3 regions of the Methylobacterium sp. Leaf106 genome follow, and region 1 is predicted to be linked to each of the others. Evidence: riboswitches for the same ligand, from Rfam matches in the RefSeq annotation. Region 1 holds a riboswitch; each other region holds the start of a gene.
The links. Region 1 has a riboswitch for cobalamin ahead of ASF34_RS15785 (TonB-dependent receptor plug domain-containing protein). Riboswitches for the same ligand answer to the same signal wherever they lie in the genome.
Positions count from the first base shown of each region.

Region 2: another riboswitch for cobalamin. It lies ahead of ASF34_RS12975 (CbtB domain-containing protein); the one in region 1 lies ahead of ASF34_RS15785 (TonB-dependent receptor plug domain-containing protein).
Region 3: another riboswitch for cobalamin. It lies ahead of ASF34_RS08650 (TonB-dependent receptor); the one in region 1 lies ahead of ASF34_RS15785 (TonB-dependent receptor plug domain-containing protein).

Region 1 covers NZ_LMNB01000031.1:55,971-60,808, reverse strand. Annotated here, with positions in the region: gene ASF34_RS15790 (efflux RND transporter permease subunit) at 1-2,517, shown strand, start outside; cobalamin riboswitch at 2,768-2,979, shown strand; gene ASF34_RS15785 (TonB-dependent receptor plug domain-containing protein) at 3,128-4,838, shown strand, end outside.
Region 2 covers NZ_LMNB01000023.1:256,639-261,476, forward strand. Annotated here, with positions in the region: gene cobW (cobalamin biosynthesis protein CobW) at 1-892, opposite strand, end outside; gene ASF34_RS12965 (DUF1636 domain-containing protein) at 889-1,311, opposite strand; gene ASF34_RS12970 (CbtA family protein) at 1,304-2,083, opposite strand; gene ASF34_RS12975 (CbtB domain-containing protein) at 2,114-2,290, opposite strand; cobalamin riboswitch at 2,348-2,541, opposite strand; gene cobU (bifunctional adenosylcobinamide kinase/adenosylcobinamide-phosphate guanylyltransferase) at 2,648-3,160, shown strand; gene cobO (cob(I)yrinic acid a,c-diamide adenosyltransferase) at 3,157-3,777, shown strand; gene ASF34_RS12990 (hypothetical protein) at 3,791-4,441, opposite strand; gene ASF34_RS12995 (RusA family crossover junction endodeoxyribonuclease) at 4,438-4,838, opposite strand, start outside.
Region 3 covers NZ_LMNB01000012.1:147,902-152,739, reverse strand. Annotated here, with positions in the region: gene ASF34_RS08650 (TonB-dependent receptor) at 1-1,776, opposite strand, end outside; cobalamin riboswitch at 1,889-2,090, opposite strand; gene ASF34_RS08645 (catalase family protein) at 2,174-3,277, opposite strand; gene ASF34_RS08640 (glucan biosynthesis protein) at 3,441-4,838, opposite strand, start outside.

The DNA of each region.
Region 1 (4,838 bases):
CGCACCGTCGAGCTCTCCGAGTTCGAGTTCGTCGTCCGGGGGCGGGGCTACCTCAGGAGCGTCGCCGACATCGAGAGCATCGTCCTGAAGACGGAGGCGGGTACGCCCCTGCGGGTGAAGGACGTCGCCAAGGTCGAGCTCGGCCCCGACGAGCGCCGCGGCATCACCGAGATGAACGGCGATGGCGAGGTCGCCGGCGGGATCATCCTGCAGCGCTTCGGTGCCAACGCCCTGAACGTGATCGACAACGTGAAGGCCCGGCTTTCCGAGGTCGCCGCCAGCCTGCCCAAGGGCACGGAGATCCTTCCGGTCTACGACCGCTCGCACCTGATCGAGGCGGCCATCGAGACCCTCAAGGGTACGCTGATCGAAGAGAGCGCCATCGTCGCCCTCGTCTGCGTCGTGTTCCTGCTCCACGTCCGCAGTGCGCTGGTGGCGATCCTGATGCTGCCGGTCGGCATCCTGATGGCGTTCGCGGGCATGAGGGTTTTGGGGCTCGGTGCCAACATCATGAGCCTCGGCGGCATCGCCATCGCGGTCGGCGCCATGATCGACGCCGCCATCGTGATGATCGAGAACGCCCATAAGCACCTGGAACGGGCGCCGCCGGACAAACCCAGGGTCGAGATCCTGATCGAGGCGGCAAGCGAGGTCGGGCCGTCGCTGTTCTTCTCGCTTCTGATCATCACGGTCAGCTTCCTGCCGATCTTCACCCTGGAGAGCCAGGAAGGGCGCCTGTTCGGGCCGCTGGCCTTCACCAAGACGTTCGCGATGGCGGCGGCGGCGGTGCTGTCACTGACCCTCGTCCCGGCGCTGATGGTCCTGTTCGTCCGCGGCCGGATCATCCCAGAGCACCGTAACCCGGTGAACAGACTCCTGATCTGGGTCTACCGCCCCCTCATCGCCGGCGTCCTGCGGGCGCGTGTCGTCACCATCCTGCTGGCCGTGGTCGTCCTGGCGGCGACGGCGTGGCCCGCGAGCCGGCTCGGGTCGGAGTTCATGCCCGACCTCGACGAGGGCACCCTGATGTACATGCCGACCACGTTGCCGGGCATCTCGGTGACCAAGGCCGGTGACCTGCTGGCGACCCAGGACAGGATCATCAAGTCGTTCCCCGAGGTCGCCTCGGTCTACGGCAAGGCCGGACGGGCCAATACCGCGACCGACCCGGCGCCGAGCGAGATGTTCGAGACCATCGTCAACCTGAAACCGAAGGCCGAGTGGCGCCCCGGGGTCACGACCAGGAGCCTAAAAGCCGAAATGGACGCGGCACTCCAGTTCCCCGGAGTTTCGAATGCCTGGACCCAGCCGATCCGCGCCCGGATCGACATGCTCTCGACCGGCATCCGTACGCCGGTCGGGATCAAGGTGCTGGGGACGGACCTCACCGAGATGGAGAAGGTCGCCCGCCAGGTCGAGGCGGTTGTGAAGGCTGTCCCGGGTACGTCGAGCGCCTACGCCGAACGCGTCCAGGGCGGCTACTTCCTCGACATCACCCCCGACCGCGAGGTGCTGGGCCGGTATGGGCTGACGGTCGGCGACGTGCAGGACGTGATCGCCATGGCGCTCGGCGGCGAGAGCGTCACCAACACGGTCGAGGGCCGCGAGCGCTACACCGTCAACGTGCGCTACCCCCGGGCCTTCCGCTCCGACCCGCGGTCCATCGCGAACGAGGTGCAGGTGCCGATCCCGGACGGGGGCACGGTACCGCTCGGCGAGGTCGCCAAGGTGCAGTTGAACCGCGGCCCGACCCAGATCCGCACCGAGAACGGCCAGCTCGCGGTGTTCATCTACGTCGACGTCGCCAATCGCGACCTCGGGGGTTACGTCGCCGAGGCCAGGGCGGCGGTCGCCAAAGAGGTGAGCCTCCCGCAAGGCACCCTCGTGCAGTGGAGCGGACAGGTCGAGTACCTCGACCGGGCGACGGCCCGGCTCAAGGTCGTGGTCCCGCTGACGCTGCTGATCGTGTTCCTGCTGCTCTACCTCAATTTCCGTCGGCTCACCGAGACGCTCATCGTCATGCTGTCGCTGCCCTTCGCCCTCGTCGGTGGGGTCTGGCTGATGTGGTGGATGGGCTTCAACCTGTCGGTGGCGGTCGCCGTCGGCTTCATCGCGTTGGCCGGCGTCGCGGCCGAGACCGGCGTAATCATGCTGGTCTACCTCGACCACGCGCTGGCCGAGATCCGGGCAGGATGCGACCGCGACGGGAGGGCGTTCACCCAAAAGGACTTGGGGCGAGCCATCATGGTCGGCGCGGTTGAGCGAGTGCGCCCGAAGATGATGACGGTGGTCGCAATCATGGCCGGGCTCCTGCCCATCCTGTGGAGCACCGGGTCGGGCTCTGAGGTGATGCAGCGGATCGCCGTGCCGATGATTGGCGGCATGGTCTCGTCCACCATCCTGACCCTGGTCGTGATCCCGGCGGTCTACGGGCTCGTGAAAGGATGGGGCCTGCCACGGTCCGAACCGAATGCCATTGACCCCGAGGCCCGACTTTTAACGTTAGGAACAATCTGACGGATGGAACCCATGCCCTGGGCCCACTCCCGACCCCTTGCCGACCTTCGGAAGGTCCGCTCCAAAGCTGTCGAGGCAGAAGTCAACGACTGAGTTGGGTGGTTATGCGAAGGTCTGCTTTCGGGCCGAATTTTTGAAAAGCGGACGCTGCATAGCACCGAGGCAAACCTTCGTAAGTGCTGACCTGTAACCTTCCAGGCACACATCGTCGGAAAGCCTTTGCGTGCCATTGACGGCGGACGCTTTGATCGCGCTCCTTATCTCCGACGGTTCCTCCCCGGAGGATCAAAAGGGAACGCGGTGAGGATGAGGTCCGAAAGGGCCTCCCCGAAGCCGCGGCTGCCCCCGCAACTGTAAGCGGCGAGCCCATCATCAACACGTCACTGGGTCTTCGGGCCTGGGAAGACGATGAGAGGGCGGTGACCCGCGAGCCAGGAGACCTGCCGTCAGTCGTGGTCACACGCGAAACGCATCGGGCGGGGTGTCCTGATGGGTGTCGAGGCGTTCGGCTGTCCTTACGGCAGGCAAGCGCCCAGGCCTCGTTCGCGGTGACGTGCCACAGACGTCGCCCGAGGCTTGTCCCGTGTCCTTCCCCTCTCGATCCGCGTGCTTGCGCACGCTCGCGCTCGCCTGCGCCTCCCTTCCCGTATCCGCCCTGGCGCAGCAGACCGCCGCCCCCTTCGCCGACGTCCCGCGCGGGGCAGAGGCGGCCGTCACGCTCTCCGAGCTTTCCGTCTCCGCCACCGGCGTGCCGACGCCCGTCGACCAGGTCGGATCGAGCGTCACCGTGCTCACCGCCGCCACTCTGGAGGCCCAGCAGCGCCGCACCGTCCCGGATGCCCTCCAGCAGGTGCCGGGCCTCAACGTCGTGCAGACCGGCGGCCCGGGCGGTCAGACCTCGGTATTCATCCGCGGCTCGAACTCGAACCACGTGAAGGTGCTCATCGACGGCATCGACGCGACCGACCCGTCGAACCCGAACGGCTCCTTCGACTTTGGGCAACTCCTGACCGACGACCTCTCCCGCATCGAGGTGCTCAGGGGTCCCCAGAGCGGCCTCTACGGCAGCGACGCCATCGGCGGCGCGATCTCCTTCACGACGAAGCGTGGCGAAGGACCGGCCAGGGCAACCGCGCGGATCGAGGGCGGCTCATTCGGAACGTTCAACCAGAGCGGCCGGATCAGCGGGTCGGAAAACGGCTTCGACTACTCGGTGTCGATCCAGCATCTCCGGGCTGCCGCAACGCCTGTGACGCCGCCCAACCTCGTCGCCCCAGGAACGACGACCCGCCCGAACTACTACGACAACGAGACCGTCTCGGCGAAGTTCGGCTACCAGTTCACCGACACGTTCCGAATCAACTCGATCACGCGGTTCATCAACTCGAAGCTGCTCTTCAGCGGCGACGACTATGGCACCTTCCCGGTGACGCTGGGCGGCCTGCGCAGCCAGGCGGACGTGCAGCAAGTCTTCACCCGCAACGAGGCCGAGTGGACACCGTTCGCCGGTTTCCACAACGTCTTCGCGATCAACTACTCGAACCTCTACAACCGCCAGGTCCAGAACGCGTACGACCCGTTCAACCCGCTCCCGACCGCCGGCCTCGGCGAGCGCACGCGGTACGAGTACCGCGGCGACTACCAGCTCTCGCCCGGCAACCTCGTTCTGTTCGGCGCGCAGCGTGACGACGAGAGCCTGTCGACCACCGATCCGAACCCGTTCGGTTCCGGCAACCTGCGGGCCAGGAACGGCAATACCGCCGGCTACGGCGAGATACAGCTGACGCCGTTCGACCGTGCCTCTTTCGTCGCCAACGTTCGCCACGACGAGAACGACGCCTTCGGACCGGCCACCACGTTCCGCGTCGCCCCGAGCTACATCCTGCCGTTCACCGACACGCGGATCAAAGGCAGCGTCGGCACCGGCTTCAAGGCGCCGACCCTGAGCCAGCTGTTCCAGAGCTTCCCGGCGTTCAACTTCTTCGCCAACCCCAACCTCAAGCCGGAAGAGAGCCTCGGCTACGATGCCGGCTTCGAACAGCCGCTCGGCGAGCGCGTTCTCGTCGGCGCGACCTATTACGCCAACGACTTCAAGAACCTGATCAACACCAACGCCAGCTTCACCTCGAACGAGAACGTCGGGCGAGCCGAATCCTACGGGGCCGAGGCCTTCGTTGCGGTCCGGTTCACCGACACGCTCTCGGGCCGGGTCGACTACACCAACACCGTGACCAAGAATGAGATTACCAACCAGGAGCTCCTGCGCCGGCCCCGCCACAAGGGCAGCGCCACCGCTCAGTGGACGCCGATCCCCGGCCTGA
Region 2 (4,838 bases), on a different contig from region 1:
GGCGCATCGGCTTGCCGGTGACCTCGGCGAAGCCCTTGATCCGCAGGACGCCGCTGGTCTCAGCGGCGCGGGCGACGCGGGCGGCCAGATCCTCGGCGCTCGCCGTGGCAGGCACGGCAATGGCCACGGAGTCGAAATCGTCGTGATCGTGATCCTCGCCCTCGCCGTGATGGGAGGGGCGGGCGTCGAGATCGTCCTCGGCGGCGGCGCCGAGACCGAGGATCACGCGCGGATCGAGGCGGCCATGCTCGGACTCGACCATCTTCACCGCGCGCGGCAGCTGGCGCTCCACCTCGGCGCGGACCTTGGCCTTTCCGGCCTCGTCGAGGAGGTCGGCCTTGTTCATGACCACGAGATCGGCGCAGAGGAGCTGGTCCTCGAACACCTCTTCCAGCGGGTTGTCGTGATCGACGCTGGCATCGTCGGCGCGCTGGGCGGCGAGGGCCGCCGGATCGTCGGCGAAGAAGCCGGCCGCCACGGCCGGTCCGTCGATCACCGCGATCACCCCGTCCACGGTCACCCGCGAGCGGATCGCCGGCCAGTGGAAGGCCTGGACCAGGGGCTTTGGCAGAGCGAGGCCGGACGTCTCGATGAGGATGTGCTCGGGCGGGTCGGCCCGGTCGAGCAGCTTGTTCAGGGCCGGCACGAAATCGTCCGCCACGGTGCAGCAGATGCAGCCATTGGCCAGTTCCACGATGTCCTCGTCCTGGCAACCCTCGATGCCGCAGGCGGCCAGGAACGATCCGTCGAAACCGATATCGCCGAACTCGTTGACGATGATGGCGAGCCGACGACCGCCGGCATTCTCCACGAGGTGACGCACCAGGGTCGTCTTGCCGGCTCCGAGGAAGCCGGTGACGATGGTGCAGGGGATCTTCTCGACGATGCTCATTCGGCGGCGTCCGAAATTCTGTCCGCGCGCGGCGGAGGAAACGGGGGAATGCGGGCGACGACGCCTTTGCGGAACGCTTCCGGCCGTGCCTTCCAGGGCACGATGCCGTCGGGCGTCTCCGCGTACAGGCCGATGCCCGCGAGGATGGTTCTGGCCGATTCGACCGGGTCGAGATCGCCGTAGACGTAGGTCCAGCGGCCTTCGGACGCCACGGCGACCGTGCAGGGTCGCTTGCAGACCGAGAGGCAATCCACGCTCTCGACGGCGATGCCCTCGATCGCTGCTTCCGTCACCACTTCGCGCAGTGCCGAGACGAGGCGGGCCCCGGCGCGGGGCTCGGACGTGTCGCCGGCCGTGCGACAGGTGGCGCAGACGTAGAGTACGACCGCGCTGCCGGCCGGGATGTCCTCGTCAGGCATGCGACGTCGCCGGGTTCTTGCGCCCGACGCTGTTCCAGGCCCAGCCGAAGGCGAGGCCGATCACCGCCCAGAACACGAAGGCGATGCCCAGCGACCGAGCGGCGAATTGGGCCGCGTAGCCCGGGGGCAGGGCGGAGGCGGCGTGACTCGTCTCCGGAGCGCCTGCCAGATGCGGTGCGACGAGGAGCACGATCCCTCCGGCGATGGCGATGGGGGAGCGGCGGATCGCGATGAGGTAGAGCCCCATGGCGGTGGCGGCCGCAGTCATGATCCACCAGAACTGGCGTTCGGCGAGCGGAGCTGCCTCCATGCCGGGCAATTCCGGCGGCAGGCCGAGGGCCGGGGCGAGAGCCACGGCGAGGAACCCCGCGACGGCGAAGCGCAGGCCGGTTTCCGGGCTCGGCTCCCGCCCGCAGGCGATGAGAGCCGCGCCCAGCAACAGGGCATAGCCGACGCCGCCGACGAGGGTGGCGAGGGCGGTGAAGACCATACGGGGCAGGCCGGGCCCGGGCTGCCAGGCCGGTGCGACCTCGCCGCCTTCGACACCGTCCGTCTTGCCGCCATGGTCGTGGCCCGAATGGACGGGCACGATGAGGGAGGCCGGCGAGGCGCCGCGCGGCATCCACTGCGCGGCCGGCGCAGTGGCTTCGCCGCTCTCGTAACGCTCGGCCGCGATGATCAGTGGCGAGGTGAGGGCGAACTGCAAGCCCGTGGCGACGACAGCCGCCAGGAAGCCGGCGACCAGGGCCGCCGACACGAGTCGGATCATCATGGAATCAGGTCCTGACTGAGCGCGTGGCGGTCAGTGGCAGGGGAAATTCTGGGCGTGCCGGAAATCGTGGGCCGCGTTGTGCAGCGCCATCGCCGGGGCGAAGCCGGCCATGAAGACGAGCCCGAGGCCGAGGAAGGCGGCCATGAGCACCGCGCCGAGACGCTCGTTGCTGCGGGTGCCGGTGAGGACGAGGGTGTTGGTGGTCATCGTGTCAGGTCTCCGGCCGCCCCGCCGGCGGCGTTCGAGGATCGAGCGGGAGGACGATTAGGTCCCCTTCGGAAGGCAGGTCTCCTGGCTCGCGGGTCATCCGGTCCTGCCGCCTTCCCGGATCGCTCCGGTGGCCGATGGCAGGCCCGTCTCCGCTCACAGTTGCGGGGGCAGCTGCGGTTTCAGGCGCGAGCCCTCACCGCATTCCCTTTTCACCCCGTCGCCGGGGCACCGTCCGAACCTCGCTTCTACGCGCTCGCGCGACCGCTGACAACGCGCCGCCAAAGCGTTTTACCGGCTTTGACGGGGCAGGGCGGTTTCGCGCTAAAGGGAGCCATGCGGCAGCCTTCCCCAAGAATGACACTGGTCCTCGGCGGCGCGCGCTCGGGCAAGAGCCTGCACGCCGAGCGCCTGATCGAAGCCTGCCCCGCGCCGTGGCTCTATCTCGCCACCGCGCAGGCCTGGGACGACGAGATGCGCGAGCGCGTCGCCCTTCACCGGTCGCGCCGCTCGCCCGATTGGATCACGCGGGACGTGCCGATCGACCTGGCCGAGGCCGTCGCTGCGGCGACCGGGCCGGTGCTGGTCGATTGCCTGACCCTGTGGCTCACCAACCTGATCCTGTCCGAGGCCGATACCGAGGCGGCGAGCGCCGCGCTGATCGAGGCCTGCGGCAGTGCGCCTGGCCCGGTGGTGCTGGTGGGCAACGAGGTCGGGCTCGGTATCGTGCCGGACAACGCGCTGGCCCGCCGCTTCCGCGACGCGGCCGGGCGCCTGCACCAGCGCCTCGCCGCACGGGCCGACCATGTGGTGTTCATGGTGGCGGGACTGCCGATGATCGTGAAACCCCAACCCGGAGCAGCCGCATGAGCGAGTCAGACACGAACGATCCGGAGGCCGAACGGCATCGCGAGAAGATGGAGAAGCGCAAGGCCGTCCAGGACGCCGAGGTCGCGGCCAAGACGATCGAGAAGGGCCTTCTCATCGTCAATACCGGCCCCGGCAAGGGCAAGACCACGGCCGGGCTCGGCCTCCTCCTGCGCGCCTTGGGCCATGGCTGGCGGGTCGGCGTGGTCCAGTTCATCAAGGGCGCCTGGGACACCGGCGAGAAGCACGCGCTGAAGGCTTTCGGCGACCAGATCGAATGGCATACGCTCGGCGAGGGCTTCACCTGGGAGACCCAGGACAAAGCCCGCGACATCGCGGCGGCCGAGCATGCCTGGGCCAAGGCCGAGGAATTGATGGCCGACCCGACCATCCGCCTCGTCCTCCTCGACGAGCTCAACATCGCCTTGCGCTACGATTACCTGCCCATCGACGCCGTGGTGGCGGCCTTCCGGGCGCGCCGGCCCGATCTCCACGTCATCGTCACCGGGCGCAACGCCAAGCCGGCCCTCATCGAGGCCGCCGACCTCGTCACCGAGATGGGCAGCGTGAAGCACCATTTCGCCGCCGGGGTGAAGGCGCAGGAGGGGATCGAGTTCTGACTACTGGGCGCGGTCAGGCCCCAGCGCCGACCGGCTGGTTCTCGTGGAGGACGAGCTTCAGCGTGGCGACGAAATCCTCCAGGGCGGTGCGATCGAGGTCGCGCTGCAAGGCCCCGTGGGCGACGGCGTTGCGCAGGTTCGCGATGGGACGAAGACGATCCGCCTCGTCCGGCGTCACGATGCCTTCGCCCGCGAGCTGCTCGATCAGCCGTGCGGGCGATTGAGAGTGTGACAGGCGGTTCGGAATCAAGGCCCGCCCGATGGCTTCGAAGGTCGACCAGCCTAGCAGCAGAGCCGCTTCCATCTGGCCGGCCGCGATGAGGGCCTCGACCTTCGTAATCGTGCGGTCGATGATGTCTGGCGTCACGCCGTCGATGGCGGGCACGCCGCCGCCGGAGCGGGCGTAGTAGATCCGAAGCTCCCAATCGGTGACACCGAGGAACCGGTCAGCGACCCTTTCCCGGCTTCCGGATCGCGTGCCATCCCGTACGATTTCGATCGCCAGATTCTTTGGTTTGCCAAGCGCGATGGCGTCTGGAATGTAGTCGCCCATGAAGGAGGGCAGAAGCTGGCGTGAAGGGTGAGTATAGACCTCGTAGCCGGCATCCGTAAGTGCCGGGATGATGAGGTCGAGGACCGGCCGTTCTGATTCCATGCCGCTCATGCCAGTTCCTCGAAGGGATCGTCCGAAAGCCTTACGTATAGGATCGGCTTCTGTGCCGACAGAGCCGCCGCCAGGACTGGGCTCGGCTGCGTGAAAGAAAAAACCCGCTGCGGTTCGAACTTCTGGATGACTACCCGTTCGATCTGGGAATCATCCATGTAGATATGCTGGTTGAGGGTATCGAGAACCAGTTTGACGATATTGTCCACGTCGCCCTGCACGGGGCCGACCGGGAAGTAGAACAGCGTCACGGCGAGTTTGCCCTCGCAGGCGAAGTGGTTCTCGGGCAAAGAGCCGTCGCTTGCTGCCCGGACCTTCTGCTTCCACTGCGATTTGGAACTCGGTCGGGCCGATTGGAACGAGACCGGTGTGCCGCTGACGAGGAACTCGATGGGAA
Region 3 (4,838 bases), on a different contig from region 1:
AAAGCGCGCATGGGTGACGGTGAGGTCGGCATCGAGCGCGAGCCAGGGCGTCACCGCGTAGTGGTTGGTCCACTCGATGCCGGTGCGCCGGCTCGGGCGGCTCGGCTCGGTGGTGCCGGCATCACCCACGAACAGGTTTTCGGAGTCGAAATCGAGCTGGAACAGAGTCACCGTCGATTCGAGGCCGGCGATGGAACGGTTGCGGAGGCCCACTTCCGAGCCCACCGAGCGCACCAGCAGGGGCACCCGGTCGAGGGGGAACAGGGGATTGCCCGGATCGACCGTGATGGTCGCGCCCCGGGCGTCGTTGGAATGGAAGCCCTCGCCGTAATTCACGAACAGCTCGGTCCCGATCCAGGGGCCGAACACGACGCCGAGCTTGGGGCTGACGATGCCGTCCCGCGCATGGCCCGAATTCAACGGATTGTTCGATCTCACGGTGGCGTCGTAGGCGTCGGCGCGCAGGCCGACGCTGGTGCGCAGCCAGTCGGTCCAGCGCAGGCGGTTCTCAAAGTAGAGGGCGGCGCTGCCCTCCTGCACGCGGTCGTCGCGCACGGTGGAGAGGGAGGTGCGCGCCCGCGTGTTGAACAGGCCCACATGGATGTCGTCGAACCGCGCCTGCACGCCGATCTCGTTCTCCATGGCGAGACCGAACAGCTCACCCTTGAACACCCTGGCGATCTCGCCGCCGGCGACGGTGCGGCTGTCGAGCTGGCGGAACTGGTCGCCGTTGACCGGATCGTTGAGGAAATAGGTGAAGTTGTTGAACAGGTTGAGGTTCGAGCGGAGGACATAGGCGCTGGCGCGGGTGACCCCGCCGTCGTCCGACCGGCTCCAGCGGCCCGACAGGGAGAAGCGGCTCGCATCGCCCCCATCGCTGGGGTCGAGGGTGCCGAAGCGGCCGATCAGGCCTTCCGAGATGGCCCGCTGCGGAATCTGGTTCGTCGCCGTCCAGCGGTTGGAATAGGCCATGCCGGTGAGGGAGAACCCGTCGAGGGCGGTGCCCTGGCTGTAGCGGAGGACGCCGTTGAGCTTTCGGATGTCGTCCGGCACCACCCAGGGGCCGTCATAGACCTGAGCCTCGCCGGCGGCGAGGAGCGTTCCCTCCCCGAGGGGTGCGGAGGCGATGGTGAGCGCCCGCTTGTAGCCGAAGCTGCCGATGGATGTGAGCGCGAGAGGGCGGGGCACCGCGTCGATCGTGTCGATCCGCACCGAGCCGGCGGAGGCGAAATCCCCGTCGCGGGCGAAATACGGCCCCTTGTGGAACTCCACCGCGCCGACGAGCTCGGGAATGAGGAAGTTGATGTCGGCATAGCCCTGGCCGTGGCCATGGGTGCGCATGTTGGCGGGCATGCCGTCGATGGTGATGGCGATGTCGCTGCCGTGGTCGAGGTTGAAGCCGCGCAGGAAGTACTGGTTGGCTTTTCCCTCGCCGGAATGCTGCGTGACGATGAGGCCGGGCACGGCTTCCAGTACCTCGCCGGGGCGGGTGACCGGCCGGTCGTTGAGGGCCTTGCCGGTGATGACGCCGGAACTCGACGTCAGCGCGGGAGCGGACAGGGCGCCGAACGCTTCGGCCCCGCCGGTTCCGCCCGTGGCCCCGCCGAGGCCGGGACCGGCAGCGGGGGGCGGACGCAGGTCGGCGGCCACGGAAAGTTCGTCGAGGGTCGCCTCGGCGGTGGTCGCCGCGCCGGACTGGGCGAGGACCGGTGACGCGGATGTCAGCAGCGCGAGGACGAGGAGGGGATGGAGAGCGCGTGGAGGATGGGCGGACACGGGCGAAACCTCGGGCGACGGCAGTGGCACGTCACCGCGAACGAAGCCGATGCGTTCGCGACATGCGAACGCCCCGACACCCCACCAAGACACCCCGCCCGATGCGTTTCGCGTGTGACCACGACTGACGGCAGGTCTCCTGGCTCGCGGGTCACCGCCCTCTCATCGTCTTCCCAGATACCGGAGCATCCAGTGACGTGTTGATGATGGGCTCGCCGCTTACAGTTGCGGGGGCAGCCGCGGCTTCGGATGCAAGATCCTCACCGCGTTCCCTTTTGATCCTCCGGAGAGGAACCGTCATCGTCAGGCTAGGTCGGCCGCGCCGGGAGGGTCAATGGCGAGATGTTCCCGCATCGACCATCGCCGCCGCCCTGTCGCATCACGGCAACGTCCGGCATCACTCCGGGAGTGAGTCGAGGTTCCTCGGCTCCTCGATGCGGCGGCCGTTTGTCTCGGCCCGGAAGCGCTTGCCCATCTCGTAGGCCGATTTGCGCATGCGCATGATGCCGCCCAGCGGCCGGTGCGCAGCCAGCCCGTGCCACGGGCTGAACGACAGGCCGTCATCGACGAAAGCCGCGCGGGCCTCGCTCCAGCTCGTCTGCGGAGCGGCGGTGAGGGTGGCGATGGTGCGGTAGGGGCTCGCTGCCTCCGACCAGACCACGGAGGCGTCCTCCACCGGCATGTCGTCGAGGTTCAGGCAGAGCTGCGCCCGCAACTCCCAGGTGCCGCCATGGGTGCGGACATGCTCCAGCACCGCCTCGCGGATCGCGTTGGGGGCGCTCGTGTCGTCCAGCGGCTTGTCGGTGAGCGCCGTCAGGTCCGGCGAGACCGGGACGAGCGCGATCTTGGCGATGTGATCGCCGAAGCGCAGCGGAACCTGGCTGTAGAAGCTGTCGCCCAGGATATGCGTCTCGGGCTGTCCGCCCAGCGTCGCCAGGGCCGGGCTCGGCGAACCGGTGGCCGCCACGACCGCGCTCTGCACGCCGCGCAACGCCGCCGAGGCGACCTTCTTGAGCCCCTCCGCCCGATCCGTGGTTTTGGCGAGGAGCTTCAGGGTCGCCAGGAACTGCTTCGGTCCGGGTGCGGAGAAGGCCGGGCCGTTGACGAGCACGAAATCCTGCGTGGCATCCCCTTCCGAGCCTTCGAGACGCTCGCCCTCGACACCGACGATCTTGATCGCCACCCCGCGCGGGGTGGAGACGCTGTCGTCCAGGATGTCGCCCGGAATGGTCGAGAAGCGCATCACCACGGGGTAGCGCCCCGGCTTCGCGAACAGGCCCTGCGCCAGTTCGGGGGATAGGCCGGGCGCCACCTCCAACTCGGCCCTCAAGGCGCCATGCGCCTTGGCGTGGACGCTGCGGATGGCATGACCGCCATGGGCGAGGGTCGTCTCGCTGATGGAGCGCATGGTCTCGTTCAGGGACCGGCTGGTCTCGGCCTCGTCGGCGTCAGGGGTCTCGACGGCGGGCGTGTAGCGCAGGTAGGGGGACTCGATCGCCAAGGGTGCTGCTCCGGGGGATGGCGGATGCCGCGCCCCGAGGCGCTTCGATGGCCTTGAGGGAACCGGGCGGCTCCGCAACTTGGTGGTGTTCCAAGTTGAGAATCCCCGACCGGTGCTCCCGTTCCGATCCCTGCGGCAACTCGCCAAGTCGTGAAATCGGCGATCAGGCGGCGTTGTCCCAGGTCTCGCTGATCGGACGCCCGCCGCGCATGAGGCGCGCCCGCAGGATCACGTCGCCGGGCGGCAACGGCGTCGCCGGGCGCCATTCCACGTAGAGGCGCCAGCCCCCGGTCTGGGGCACCCGCTCCACCACCGGATCGACCATGGCGCCGGCGCTGGCCGAGACCTCGGCCGCGATGTCACCGTCCGGGCCGGTGGGCAGGCCCGGTCCTTCGAAATCGATGACGTAGAGGCGCCGCTCCGGACTCGGCGGCGTGGTCGGCCGCAGGCGCTCGGCCGAACCGACACGGGTGGAGACCACCCGGGCGAGCGCGCTCAGTACGGCGGTGTCCGGTTCGGCCCCGATGGTGGCGAGGGTGTAGGCGAGGTCGAGGGCGCTTCCCGCCGTGACGGGTGCGTCCGGCACGAAGGCGGCGACGATATTGTCCATATACTCTTCGCGGGACGGGATCTCGAAGAGCTGCACCGCCCCGGCGCCGAACCCCGCCTGGGGCGTGACCCAGAGGCCGGGCCGCGCCTCGTGTCGGGCCTGGACGTCGAGATAGGCGGCAAAGCTTCGCTCGCGCTGGAGAAGTCCGAACCCATCGAGGGAATCGACCCGGAACGCCGAGATCTGCGGATCGCGCCGTCCGTTACTCAAGGGACGCCATAGGCGGTCGTCCTTGGTCGCCACCACCAGCCCATCGGAATCGTGAACCTGGGGCCTAAAATCGTCGAAGGGCGCGGCTCCGCGCGCGCCCGGACCGTTCTCTCCGTGCAAGAACATGCTGGTGAGCGGCGCGAGGCCGAGACGCGGGATCGCGGCGCGGGGATGCAGCGAGGCGGTGACGACCATCCGCGAGGTCTCGCCGGGTTCGACCACGAAGCGGTAGGCGCCCGCGAGGCTCGGCGAATCGAGGAGCGCCAGGATCGTGACGGCGCGGGCCTCGGCCTTCGGCTCGCAGATCCAGAACGCCGTGAAGTCCGGAAACTCCTCCGCTCCGGGACCGCCGGTCTGGATCGCGGCACCACGCGCCGACAGGCCGTATTCCTGCGTCTTTCCGCGAAGCCGGAAATACGAGGCGCCGAGGAAGACCAGGAATTCCTCTTGGTGAGCCGGCTTTCTATCGTCGAAGGCGTGATGCAGCCGGAAGCCGGCAAAGCCGAGATCGCGGGAAAAGTCCTGCCCGGCAAGGTCGGAGCCGAGATCGAACAGGCCCGACTGGTACAGGATCGGCTGCGGCGGCCCGTCCGGCGGCTGGAGGAACAGGGCGACGCGCTTCTTCTGCAGGAAGCCGCGATGGAACAGTTGCAGCGAGAACGAACCACCGAGGCGAGGGGCCGCGTCAGGGCGGAAGGTGATCGCGCGGTAGCCGTCGTAGCTGAGGGCGGCGAGCGGGGC